3 regions of the Terrisporobacter hibernicus genome follow, and region 2 is predicted to be linked to each of the others. Evidence: riboswitches for the same ligand, from Rfam matches in the RefSeq annotation. Region 2 holds a riboswitch; each other region holds the start of a gene.
What was found. A riboswitch is a leader RNA that binds a small molecule or an ion and turns the genes downstream of it on or off. The one in region 2 is predicted to bind glycine.
Positions count from the first base shown of each region.

Region 1: linked by a shared signal. The riboswitch ahead of gcvPA (aminomethyl-transferring glycine dehydrogenase subunit GcvPA) and the one ahead of JW646_RS05545 (GrdX family protein) in region 2 are both predicted to bind glycine.
Region 3: linked by a shared signal. The riboswitch ahead of JW646_RS02585 (alanine/glycine:cation symporter family protein) and the one ahead of JW646_RS05545 (GrdX family protein) in region 2 are both predicted to bind glycine.

Region 1 covers NZ_CP081135.1:1,275,673-1,280,511, reverse strand. The annotation lists gene JW646_RS06155 (ABC transporter permease) at 1-374, shown strand, start outside; gene JW646_RS06150 (DUF2628 domain-containing protein) at 520-1,197, shown strand; gene JW646_RS06145 (folate family ECF transporter S component) at 1,470-1,988, shown strand; glycine riboswitch at 2,283-2,393, shown strand; gene gcvPA (aminomethyl-transferring glycine dehydrogenase subunit GcvPA) at 2,565-4,839, shown strand, end outside.
Region 2 covers NZ_CP081135.1:1,154,637-1,159,475, reverse strand. The annotation lists gene JW646_RS05560 (glycine/sarcosine/betaine reductase component B subunit) at 1-507, shown strand, start outside; gene grdB (glycine reductase complex selenoprotein B) at 520-1,827, shown strand; gene grdA (glycine/sarcosine/betaine reductase complex selenoprotein A) at 1,923-2,393, shown strand; glycine riboswitch at 2,629-2,729, shown strand; gene JW646_RS05545 (GrdX family protein) at 2,896-3,258, shown strand; gene JW646_RS05540 (glycine/sarcosine/betaine reductase component B subunit) at 3,401-4,681, shown strand; gene grdB (glycine reductase complex selenoprotein B) at 4,694-4,839, shown strand, end outside.
Region 3 covers NZ_CP081135.1:527,112-531,950, forward strand. The annotation lists gene JW646_RS02575 (hypothetical protein) at 1-225, opposite strand, end outside; gene JW646_RS02580 (PepSY domain-containing protein) at 392-1,300, opposite strand; gene JW646_RS02585 (alanine/glycine:cation symporter family protein) at 1,437-2,807, opposite strand; glycine riboswitch at 3,126-3,214, opposite strand; gene JW646_RS02590 (hypothetical protein) at 3,436-4,521, opposite strand; gene JW646_RS02595 (AI-2E family transporter) at 4,551-4,839, opposite strand, start outside.

The DNA of each region.
Region 1 (4,839 bases), 120 kb from region 2:
GTTATAACTTTATAAACGCAATTTATTTTATAGGCCTATTTATGTCACTGGTATTTATAATATCTGTAGGAAGTATTATGTATTTTAAATGTATTTCGGATGCAAGCAAAGATAAGCCTAGATTTGATACATTGAGAAAAATAGGAACAAATCAAGAATATATTAATAAATCTATTTATAAACAGGTTGGAATATTTTTCTTATTCCCCGCTATAGTAGCTATTATCCATAGCACAGTAGCTAGTTATGCAGTAACAAATTTGTTTAACCAAGATGGAAGGTTTTCTACTATAATAACAACTATTGTTTTCTCAGTAATTTATCTAGTTTACTACTTATTAACTTCAAAAAAATATATATCTTTAACCAAATAATAAATTAAGTCAGAAGAGAAATCTTCTGGCTTTTATTGTATATAAAGTAACCTACTAGTGTATTATCATATTAGACTCTATTGTAAGAATATATTAATAATAGTAAAATAAAAATACTTATTAAAAAATTTAAGGAGAGAAAGTTATGTCTGAGGAAAATAAGTTCATATATTGCTCAAAATGTGGGAAAAAAAGTTCAAAAAATGCTAAGTTTTGTACAAACTGTGGAAATAAATTAATAACAATAGAGGATAATGTAAAAAATGCTACTGAAAATATTAAAGACACTATAAAAAATAATGAAACATATAGAAGTTTTACAGATAGTAATTATGATGAAAATTATAAAGCAGATTTTGATAATATAGATATGGTTAACTTTATACAAAAGAAAGAAGAATACTATATACCTAAATTTAAGGAAATCCAAGAACTCTATAAATCTACTAGTTGGAACTGGGCCGCATTTTTCTTTAATTCATGGTGGTTTTTATATAGAAAAATGTATACTATAGGTTTTGGACTTATTATAGCAGATATATTAATTGGATCATTAATGCCATCTTTTTCATTAATTATAAGTATAGCAATAGCAGTTATTTCAGGGTTATACGGAAATATAGCTTACTTAAAGCACATACAAAAACAATTAAACTCTTTCATAAACATGGGAGACGAAATAAAACAAAGATTAATATTAAATAAAGGTGGAGTTAATATAGCAATACCAATAATACTAGCCATAATAACTCTAGTTTTTTTATTATTGATAGGTACATTAGGAACATTTTTATTTATGTTCTCTTCTCCATACTATTATTAGAATTATAAAATTCAACAATAATTAAGATACATAAATATTATATTTATGTGTCTTTTTTTATTTATATAGTATTATTTATTGTATTTGGAACGAAAAAGGTTAATAATCTAATCATTATTGAAACCTTGTGTTACAATTTAATTAAGTTATTTAAATTTCATAGATAGACTAATCAATAAATAATAATAGAAATATATATAATATTTATTATTTTTGATAACTCCACACATAAATCACATATTTATGTGCGAGCCCAATTTAGGAGGAAATTTATGAATAAAAAAATTAATGTTAAAAGACTAGTTCAGACTAGTTTATTAGTTGCATTACAAATTATATTAACTAGATTCTGCTCTATACAAACACCTATAGTTAGAATAGGATTTGGTTTTGTACCAGTGGCTATAATTGCTACTATGTATGGGCCAATATGGGCAGGTGTGGCAAATGGGATCGCTGATATTATAGGAGTTGTACTATTTCCAACAGGAGCATTTTTCCCAGGATTCACACTTACTGCAATATTGGCAGGGGTAGTATATGGAGTATTTTTACATAATAAGCCAGTTACATGGACAAGAATAATAGGAGCTGTTTTAGTTATAGACATAATTTTAAATTTAGGTCTAGATACTTATTGGCTGTCTATTTTAATGGGTAAAGGATTTATAGGATTATTGCCAACACGTTTACTTAAAGAAGCTATTATGATACCGTTAAAAATTATAACAATAGGAGTTGTATGGAAAAAATTCATAGTGAAATTACCTAAATTTTCACAAGCTATATAAGAAAAACTTATATGTAGCAGATTTAACCACTGCGAATTTAGAAAAGAAATAATGGTTGTTCAGCAATTCATACTAAAACTATAAGGGCTAAAGTTGGGGAAAGTCTATTGATTTTTACTAAGTAACTTTAATGTACGATAAAAGTGCTTATAACTTTTATAAGCACTTTTGTATATTTATCACACAATTTTAAATTGTCGAAAAAATCGGAAAAAACATATAAGAAAATGAACAAAAACAGTTGAAAAATATTATGAACTCACATACAATAATTTTAGAATTAAATAAATCCAAGTGAGATTTACGAGAGACATTTTTACCTAGGTAAAAAGGCCGAAGAAGCAATCTGAAAATCGCCATTAAATTTTCAGAGAAACTTTCAGGCAAGAATATCGTAAATTGATGGAACTCTGGAAAGACTTTGCTCATTAAGAGTGAAAGTCACCGAAGAAGAAAATGAGATTATCTCACTAAAACTTTCAGGTAAATGAACAGAGGATATGTGGCTACTATTTATAGTGTCTGCATATCCTCTTTTTTACGTATATATATAAAATGTGATGGGGGAGTAGGAGAATGATAGAATGTATGGAGCTAAAAAGAACTAAATTATTTTCTACACATGAAAAATTAAATGCAAAAATGTTTGAATTTGTAGGATGGGAAATGCCATTAGAGTATACAAGTGCAACTAAAGAACATGACTATGTAAGAAGAAGTGCCGGGCTATTTGATGTTTCTCATATGGGAGAAGTTGAAGTTAAGGGTAAAGACGCATTTAATTTTATACAGTATTTAATTACAAATGACATTACAAACCTGAAAGCAGAAGAAATTATATACTCACCAATGTGCTACGAAAATGGAATGACAGTAGATGATATGTTAGTTTATATGGTAAGTGAAGAAAACTATTTACTAGTAATCAATGCTGGTAATATAGATAAAGACTATGAATGGATTACAAAACAAAGTGAAAAATTTGACGTAAATATAAATAACATATCTAGTAATATTTCTCAATTGGCAATACAAGGTCCAAAAGCTGAAGATATATTATCTAAGTTAGTAAATATAAATTTAAGTGATATAGAGTTTTACAAATTTAAAAATAATGTAGAGGTTTGTGGAGAAAAATGTATAGTTTCAAGAACGGGTTATACTGGAGAAGATGGATTTGAAATATACTGTGACGAAAATGTAGTAGATAAAATATGGAATGATATTTTGGAAGTGGGAAAAGAAAATATAACACCAGTAGGTCTTGGAGCTAGGGATACTTTAAGAGCGGAAGTAAACTTACCTCTTTATGGTAATGAATTAAGTGAAAAAATATCTCCTATAGAAGTAGGTTTAGGAATATTTGTTAAACTAAATAAAGAAAATTTTATAGGAAAAGAAGCTTTAATTAGTTTAAAATCACAAAAAATACAAAGAAAATTAGTTGCTTTTGAAATGCAAGGAAAAGGAATGATAAGAAGTGGTTATGAAATAGAAGTAGATGGTAGTGTTATAGGATTTGTTACTACAGGGCTTAAATCACCAACTTTAGATAAATTTATAGGAATGGCAATAATAGATAGTAATCATGCCAAAATTGGAAGTGAAATAGGAGTAAGAGTAAGAAAAAAACTTGTAAGTGCAGTAATAGTAAAGAAACCTTTTTATAAAAAACAATATAAAAAATCAGAAATAGTAAAAGAAGAATATAAGCAATATTCATATATACCAGCAACTCATGAAGATGAAGAAAAAATGCTTAAAGCATGCAAAGTAAATTCAATAGACGATTTATTCTCAGACATACCAGATAGTTTAAAATTAAAAAGAGATTTACAGTTAGAAGAATCAAAATCAGAATTAGAAGTTAGTCAAATAGTAAAAAGCATAGCAGATAAAAATATAAGTACAGAAGAATTAACTTGTTTTTTAGGAGCAGGTGCTTATGATCATTATATACCTTCAATAATAAAACATATTACATCAAGAAGTGAATTTAACACAGCATATACACCATACCAAGCAGAAATAAGTCAAGGAACATTACAAAGTATATTTGAATTCCAATCAATGATAGCAGAAATAACAAAAATGGATATAGCAAATGCATCTATGTATGATGGTGCTACAGCGGCAGTGGAAGGGTGTTTATTAGCAGTTTCTAAAACTAGACGTAAAAAAGTAGTAGTAGGAAAAACTGTTCATCCAGAAACAAGAAAAGTATTAAAAACTTATTTACAATTTAATAATTGTGAAGTTGTGGAAGTTGATTATGATAGGGAGTCAGGTATGACGGATTTAAATAGATTGAATGAAGTAGTAGACGAGGATACTGCTTGCGTACTACTTCAAAACCCTAACTTTTTTGGTGTTATAGAAGACGTGGATGAAGTCGGGCAAATAGCTCATGACAAAAAAGCAATGTACGTATTAAGTGTAAATCCAATAACTTTAAGTGTACTAAAATCTCCAGGAGAGGTGGGGGCAGATGTGGCTGTTGGAGATGCACAACCTTTAGGCAATGCATTGAACTATGGTGGACCATATGTGGGATTTTTAGCTATAAAGTCAGGTTTAATCAGAAAAATGCCTGGTAGGGTAGTGGGTCAAACAGTAGATAGAGATGGAAATAGATGTTACTGTTTAACTCTTCAAACTAGAGAACAGCATGTTAGACGAGAAAAAGCAACTTCAAATATATGCTCAAACCAAGGTTTATGTGCTTTGAATTCAGCAATTTATATGGCAACTATGGGAAAAAAGGGTTATGAAGAAGTGGCAATGCAAAATATGCAAAAATCACATTATGCAGTTAAAAAAATAAGTGAAGGTGAAAAATTCCAACCATTAT
Region 2 (4,839 bases):
GTTATTCATGATTTATTTGAAAAACATGGTAAAGAGTTAAACTTTGTTGGTGTAATAATAACAAACGAGAATGTTTATCTTGCTGATAAAGAAAGATCTTCTAACTGGAGTGCCAAATTAGCAGAGTTTTTAGGAGTTGATGGTGTAATAATCAACGAAGAAGGATTTGGAAATCCAGACACTGACTTAATAATGAACTGTAAAAAGATAGAAGAAAAAGGAATAAAAACAGTAATAATAACAGACGAATATGCAGGTAGAGATGGAAAATCTCAATCATTAGCTGATGCTGATTCTTTAGCAAATGCAGTTGTAACAGGAGGAAATGCAAACGAATTAATTACACTATCTCCAATGGATAAAGTAATAGGATATCCAGAGGTTGCAGATGTTATAGCTGGTGGATTTGACGGAAGTTTAAAACCAGATGGCTCAATAGTTGCAGAACTTCAAGTTATTACAGGATCTACAAATGAAATAGGTTTTAATAAATTAAGTGCAAGATAGTGAGAGGGGGGGTTGAAGATGATAAAAGTTGTTCAATATATAAATCAATTTTTCGCACAAATAGGTGGGGAAGAAATGGCTCATGTTAAACCTGAAGTGAGAGATGGTATAGTAGGGCCAGGGGCTGCTTTTAATGCAGCATTTAAAGGAGAGGCTGAAATAGTAGCTACAGTAATATGTGGAGACTCTTATTTTAATGAAAATTTAGAAGAAGCTAAAAAAGTAGTTTTGGATATGGTTAAGGGGTATAATCCAGATGTATTTATAGCAGGACCAGCTTTTAACGCAGGTAGATATGGTGTTGCTTGTGGAACAATAGCTACTGCTGTCAAAGAAGAATTAGGAATACCTTCATTAACTGGTATGTACGTAGAAAACCCAGGAGCAGATATGTTCAAAGATAAAGTTTATATGGTACCAACAAAAAACTCTGCAGTAGGTATGAGAGATGCTGTTAAATTTATGGCACCTCTTGCTCTTAAACTGGCAAAGGGAGAAGAAATAGGTGCATCTATTGAAGAGGGATATATGCCAAATGGTATAAGAAAAAATTTCTTTGACAAAGAAAGAGGATCTAAGAGAGCAGTAGATATGCTTATCAAAAAATTAAAAGGTGAAAAATTTACAACTGAGTATCCAATGCCTGATTTTGATAGAGTAGCTCCAAATTTAGCAATTAAGGACTTATCTAAAGCTAAGATAGCTCTTGTTACTTCTGGAGGTATAGTTCCAAAAGGAAATCCAGATCATATAGAATCTTCAAGTGCATCAAAATATGGTAAATACGATTTAGAAGGATTTAAAATATTAAGTTGTGCAGATCATCAAACTGCTCATGGTGGATATGACCCAGTTTATGCTAACGATGATCCAAATAGAGTATTACCTGTGGATGTGATGAGAGAATTTGAAGCGCAAGGTGTAATAGGAGAACTTCATAGATATTATTATGCAACAGTAGGAAATGGAACTTCAGTTGCTAATGCAAAAGGATTTGCTGCAAAATATGCAGAGGAATTGAAGGCTGATGGTGTTGATGCTGTAATTCTAACTAGTACGTGAGGCACTTGTACTCGTTGCGGTGCAACGATGGTAAAAGAAATAGAAAGAGCTGGAATACCAGTAGTACACATGTGTACAGTAGTACCTATTTCTTTAACAGTTGGAGCTAATAGAATAGTACCAACTATAGCAATACCTCATCCTCTTGGAAATCCAGCACTACCATTGGAAGAAGAAAAGAAAATAAGAAGAAATCTTATAACAAAAGCATTTAAAGCATTACAAACTGAAATAGAAGATCAAACTGTATTCGAATAAAATTTAAACCATGTTTACATTGAGCAATATCTTAACGACTTGACATGCTCAATGTAAACATATAAAAATAAAATTTAGATCAGGAGGTATTTTTAATGAGTATATTAGAAAAGAAGAAAGTCATCATAATTGGTGACAGGGATGGTATACCTGGTCCAGCAATAGAAGAATGTGTCAAAACTGCAGGTGGAGAAGTTGTATTTTCTTCAACTGAATGTTTTGTCTGAACTGCTGCTGGAGCAATGGACTTAGAAAACCAAAAAAGAGTGAAGGAATTTGCTGAAGAATTTGGTGCAGAAAATGTTGTGGTTTTATTAGGTGCAGCTGAAGGTGAAGCGGCAGGTCTTGCTGCAGAAACAGTTACGGCTGGTGACCCAACATATGCAGGTCCATTGACAGGAGTCCAGTTAGGACTTCAAGTATATCATGCTTGTGAACCGGAAATAAAAAAAGAATTTGAACTAAATGTATATGATGATCAAATAGGGATGATGGAAATGGTACTTGATGTGGACGATATAGTTAATGAAATGACTACTATAAGAGAGCAATTTTGTAAGTACTAAAAGTTGAAAATAAAAGGTTATAAATAGTCATCCTTAACATATAAATTAATAAATATGGAAAAAAATAAATATATTGAAAAATATAAAAAAACTTGTTGCTTATTATAGAGATAATTAATTATAATCTAATTAAAATAGAAAAAAATTATAAATAAATAGAAACTTTAAATGAATGAATAATAAGACCATTATTATATTGCACAATAATTAGAATAATACAATTATTATATTAAGGATGACTATTACGGGAGAGACTTGTAAAAAAGCGCCGAAGGAATAAGCCAACATTAAGCGGATGTTGGTGATGATCTCAGGCAAAAGGACCGTAGTACGACTTAACTCTGGAAAGCAAGACATCATTAAGTTTAATCTATAAATATATGCACCGAAGGGGCAACTCTATGCAAATAGAGGAAAACTCTCAGGTTAAATACAGAGCAGAAAGCTAGGGGCTTTCTGCTATTTTATTGCAAAAAAATAGAACTGTTCTGGGGGATATAAAATGATAATAACTAACAACAATAAAGTATATGAAAAATACAAAAGTGATTATAAGGTTTATTATAAGGAATGCTCTTTTAAAGAAATCTTACTTTATGTAAGAGATAGAATTCATGAAGGACATATACTGTTAACTCACCCTCTGTCTAGTAGCATAAAACCAAATGAAACTCCATATAAATCAGTCCTAATATCTGATTATAAAGAATCCCTAGATTACAAATCTTTGACAATTATTGAAAATGCAATTTTAACATATGACAAATTTAAAAAAGATAAAGATTACACTGTTGAATTAACCAATAGAATAGTAGATGATTTTAAAATTGTAGATTTATCAATAATTGAAAACGCTCTCAAGTAAATAGAGCATATTTAGCAGAATTTATTATTCCATAGAAATAGTAATATGTTTTAATAGCACTTATTTTGTGCTTTTAAATAAATACCTAGTTCAAGTAAATAAAATTTTTGTAAATCAAATAAAATTTTTGGAGGTGATTTTTTTGAAATTGGAATTAGGATATGTAAAAATTAAAGACATATGTTTTTCTGATGTTTCAAAAGTGGAAGATGGAGTAATTTATGTTAATAAGCAAGAGTTAATTGACTTATTAATGGAAGATGAGAATATCAAATCAGTAGATTTAGAAATAGCAAAACCAGGGGATAGTATTCGTATTATGCCAGTTAAAGACGTTATAGAGCCAAGAGTTAAAGTTGAAGGACCAGGAGGAATATTCCCAGGCATGATGAATAAGGTAACAACAGTGGGCTCGGGAAAAACTAACGTACTTAAAGGTTCTGCTGTAGTAACAACAGGGAAAATAGTAGGTTTCCAAGAAGGAATAATAGATATGAGTGGAGAAGGGGCTAAATACACACCTTTCTCAGGGTTAAATAACTTAGTAGTAGTTTGTGAACCAGCAGATGGTTTAAAGCAACATAATCACGAAGAAGCTGTAAGATTTGCAGGATACAAAGCAGCTATATACTTAGGAGAGTTAGCTAAAGACATAACTCCAGACGAAGTAGAAGTTTATGAAACAGATTCAATAATAGAAGGATATAAAAAATACCCAGAACTACCAAGAGTAGCTTATGTGTATATGCTTCAAACTCAAGGATTATTACATGACACTTATGTTTATGGAGTAGATGCTAAGAAAACTATATCTACTTTAATAAATCCAACTGAAATAATGGATGGCGCAGTCGTAAGTGGTAACTGTGTTTCTGCATGTGATAAAAACACAACTTATCATCACTTAAATAACCCAGTTATACATGATTTATTTGAAAAGCATGGTAAAGAATTAAACTTTGTAGGGGTAATCCTTACAAATGAAAACGTTTATCTTGCTGACAAAGAGAGATCTTCTAACTGGAGTGCCAAACTAGCAGAGTTCTTAGGAGTTGATGGTGTAGTTATAACTCAAGAAGGATTTGGTAACCCAGATACAGACTTAATAATGAACTGTAAGAAAATAGAAGAAAAAGGAATAAAAACAGTTATAGTTACAGATGAGTATGCTGGTAGAGATGGAAAATCTCAATCATTAGCAGATGCGGATTCTTTAGCAAATGCAGTTGTAACAGGAGGTAATGCAAATGAGGTTGTTACCCTTCCTCCAATGGATAAAGTAATAGGATATCCAGAAGTTGCAGATGTTATAGCTGGTGGATTTGATGGAAGTTTACAACCAGATGGATCAATAGTTGCAGAGCTTCAAGTAATAACTGGAGCTACTAATGAACTTGGATTTAATAAATTAAGTGCAAGATAGTGAGAGGGGGGTTTGAAGATGATAAAAGTTGTTCAATATATAAATCAATTTTTCGCACAAATAGGTGGAGAAGAAATGGCTCATGTTAAGCCTGAAGTAAGAGAAGGTATAGTAGGGCCAGGTGTTGCTTTCAACGCAGCATTTAAAGGAGAAGCTGA
Region 3 (4,839 bases), 630 kb from region 2:
TATCCCAGCAATTATTCCCTTCATTATCCATTGATCATATCCCTTTATATTATATCCCACCCAAATAGAGTCTTTGTTTTTGTTAAAAACTCTAAGAAACTCTTCCCTGTCGTTAACAATAACATGCTCTTTTTCTGTTTTATAATCTTTCATGCAGCACATCCAAAATCCACCTTTGGACAATACTTCAAAATCAATAATTATACGTCTTCTCTCTTTTTTCATATGATTATTCCTTTATTTTTTATAATAATTTATATTATATATTTTACCTTATATACTTCTTTTAAAACTATTTATACTAAAAATAAAAACCTTAGACTGAATTTTACTTCAATCTAAGGTTTCTTATTAACATTATTTATATTTTACCACTAAAAATTATTTTTTATTAATCATTATCTTTTTCAAATTCTGTTATTTTACCAGTTATAGCGTTAACTGTTATTTCATATTCATAGTTACCTTTTTTTAATTCACCTTCGTATTCTGGTGTTTTATCATTATCTAACTCAAATTTAACTATTTTTGCTCCTGGAACTTTCTTTAGCATTATCTCTTTTGCTTTAGATTCTCCTATTAATTTCTTAGAAGATGTTTTTATTATTTCCTTTTCGTAATCTGTTATTTTTCCAGTTTTAGCATTTACTGATATTTCATATTCATAGTTACCTTTTCTTAATTCACCTTCATACTCAGCTGTATCATCTTTATCTAATTTGAACTTTACTATTTCTGCTCCTGGAACTTTCTTTAGCATTATTTCTTTTGCTTTAGCTTCTCCTATGTATTTTGAAGAAGATGTTTTTATTATTTCCTTTTCGTAATCTGTTATTTTTCCAGTTTTAGCATTTACTGATATTTCATATTCATAGTTACCTTTTCTTAATTCACCTTCATACTCAGCTGTATCATCTTTATCTAATTTGAACTTTACTATTTCTGCTCCTGGAACTTTCTTTAGCATTATTTCTTTTGCTTTAGCTTCTCCTATGTATTTTGAAGAAGATGTTCTTATTGTTTCCTTTTCGTAATCTGTTACTTTTCCGCTTTTTGCATTTACATCTATTTCGTACTTATAACTTCCTTTTGTCAATTCTCCTTCGTACTCTGGAGTATTATCATTATCTAGTCTAAATTTAACTATTTTCGCTCCCGGAACTTTCTTTAACATTATTTCCTTTGCTTTTGTACTTCCTATAAGTTTAGATGCTGCATCCGCCGCTCCTACTTGTGATAATGCTGTTGATGATGTAAGAATTACACCTAAAGCTACTGCTACCATTTTGTTTAATTTCATTGAAATCTCTCCTTTTTTATTTTTTACACTATATATACAAAGGTTAAGTTCTATTTTGGGTACCTTTTTTATAAAAAAGTAAAAATTTTTTTAAAAGTTTTTAAAAATTTCAATAAAACATTCAAAACATGATATTTTAGCTTATTTTTTCTCCATCTGATTTATTTTTTTCATCTAAATAATCTAGGTACAATTTAGTTTCAGATATGATTATTGGCGATAAGGCAAGTAAAGCAATTAAATTTGGTAGTGCCATAAGGCCATTTACAATATCAGCTATAATCCAAACCATTTCTAATTTTAAAAATGCTCCAAGCAACACCATAAGTACAAATAAACCTCTAAACAAATTTATTTTTTTTACCCCAAATAAAAATTCAAAGCATCTTTCTCCATAATAGCTCCATCCAAGGATAGTTGTAAATGCAAATAAACTTAAACTTATTGTTAAAAATATCGGTCCTGAATTTGGAAGTATTGATGCAAAAGCTGATTGAGTCATCAGGGCTCCATTTAAATCACTTTGCCAAACACCTGAAATAATTAAAGATACTCCTGTTAAAGTACAAATTATTATACTATCTATAAATGTACCAGTCATTGATATTAGTCCTTGTTCTGCTGGCCACTTAGTTTTTGCTGCTGCAGCTGCAATAGGAGCACTTCCAAGACCTGACTCATTTGAAAATACTCCACGAGCTATACCATTTCTAATAGCCATAGATACAGTTGCTCCTATAAAACCTCCCGTAGCCGCTTGACCAGTAAAGGCACTTTTAAATATTAATGTAAATGTTTCTGGTATTAATGTATAAAATTTCCCCAAAATAGTAAGACATATTAATATATATGCTACTGTCATAAAAGGAACTATTTTAGTTGCCACCTTGGATATACTTTGCAGCCCTCCAAATACAACTAACGCAACGCAAATCGCTAATATAACTCCTGTTATTTTAGGGTCTATATTAAAAGACCCTTGTACTGCATCTGTGATTGAGTTTACTTGTGAAAATGTACCTATACCTAAAAGGGCTACTAGTATACCACTTATAGCAAAAAATAATGCTAATGGTCTCCATTTTTCACCCATACCATTTACTATATAATACATGGGACCACCAGATACCTGGCCATTTTTATCTTTAGTTCTAAATTTTATAGCAAGTAAACCTTCTGAATATTTGGTTGCCATTCCAAAGAATGCAGCAAGCCACATCCAAAATAATGCTCCTGGTCCACCAGCTTTGATTGCCGTAGCAACTCCAACTATATTACCTGTTCCTATTGTTGCTGCAAGAGCTGTACATAAAGCTCCAAAACTTGAAATATCACCATTACCTTCATTCTCAGCTTTAAAAATTAATTTTAATGCTTTAGGTAATTTGACAATTTGTATTAATCCCAATCTTACTGTAAGGTAAATACCCGTACCTACTAGTAACACTAATAATGGTGGCCCCCATATAAAACTGTCCACCTTGTTTAATAAGTTAAGAAAATCCATAAAAAACACTCCTTTTGTAATTAAATAATTTAAGTACAAAATCATATAATCCTTTATGAATAAAGACAAGAATAAATTGCATCCTGCATACAATTACAATATGCACTTTGCTAAAAATATAATAATTTGGAATATGCATGAAATGTTAGGCAACTACCTTGCTTAAAATTTACTTTCTTACTCTCCTATGAACGTATTGATAATACAAGAATATATAAAAAGTATTATAGTATCTTAGTAAGTAAAAAAATACTAAATCATAAAGATGATTTAGTATAGGATTTCATACATATTAAAGAAAAGCATAAATATGCTTTACGTATATTCTCTGTCCTTTTGCCTGAGAGATTGAGCAGTTAAGCCTTGCCCCTTCGGCTCCCTTTGCGGGTATCTCCAGAGTTTCCTATTCTTTACAGTCCCACTTTTATAAAAAGTACCTGAGAGTATGACTCCTTCGGTGTGTCCTAAAACAACTCTTCTGTAAAGCTTCATCAGATTATTGACTTGTTAACTTGTAACAATAATAGTATATTATCTTCTAACACTTGTCAAATAGATTAATTTAAATTCCTATAGAAAATTATTTCATTAAAAAATATGGGTTAAAAATAACCCATATTTTTTATTATTATATTTCTATTCTTTTTTCTTTATATTTTATTGATTGAACAAATGAATATACTATTAAACCTTGTGCTATCATTCCACTTACTACCCATACAAAACCGCCTACCATTGGTAAAAGACTTAGTAGTCTTACAACTAACACACCAAGCAAAATCTGCAAATATGGATTTTTATTCTTAAGTATTAGTCTGCCAAGTACTATTCCCATAATCACCGGAGATAAATAAACTACTATAAAGTACATAATCAGTGAAATTACTCCCACAGGTAAGGCTATTATCGTTAGAAATAACAATAAACTAACTATAGGCGTTAATATAAATGATGCCATACCTCCTAAAACAACTGGAAGTGGTTCTTTCACTAATAAATCATCACTTTTGATAAAGAATTTTTTAAATATAGAGTATAAAAGCAATCCAAATATTAAAGATCCTAAAATCGATAAAATAGTTCCAAAACCTAAAAAAGCTTTTAGTTTACTCTCATTAGTAGAATTTTCTATCTTAGTGTATTGTATGTCGTTCATAGATACATTGGAGTTTACAATAGGCTCTTTAGGAGAGTATACTTTTATATCCCCTGTGATTTTACCATTATCCGCAATAATTAACTCATCGCAGTTTACGTTAACATCCCCATTAATTTTACCATTAATTATTATTGTATCACCTGTAGCATAAAAGCCTTCACAACTGCCTTTGAAATTAATATTCTCACCTGCAACGTAAATAGCTTTTGCAGTAGTTTTTTCCCCTATATTAATATCTTGACCAAAAGAAGTTATATTTTTTACATTTTTGCTATTAATACTTAAAGTTTGTGCTCCACATCTTATATTGCCCTTTACCTCATTACTTGTTATGTTGATGGTCTCACCAAGTGCTATAACATCACCATTTACATTATCTTTTACAGTGATCTTTTTACCTGCAGAGTAAATATCACCTAAGACTTCTTTTGAGATATTTATATCTTCATCTAAAGCGAAATAATTAGATGCACTATCTACATTATCTGCAAATGCATTAACTGTTAACAAGAGCATCATCAACAGCGTTAAAATAAAAACCCCTTTTTTCTTCATAATAACATCTCCCCCTGATTATTTTATTGCTATACTCTATCCATATAATCCTTGGTCTCTGTTGGTAATTCTTTATTCTTAAGTTTATATTCAACATCTTCTTTTATAATTGAATAGACAATGGCAAATAAAGGTACACCTATTATCATACCTACTATCCCTAAGAATTTACCTGCCACAAGTATGGCAAACAATATCCAAAATGCTGATATACCAATTGAATCTCCTAATATTTTAGGTCCTATAACGTTTCCGTCAAGTTGCTGTATTATAAATACTAATAACAAGAATACTAAGGCTTTAGTTGGAGAAACAAAT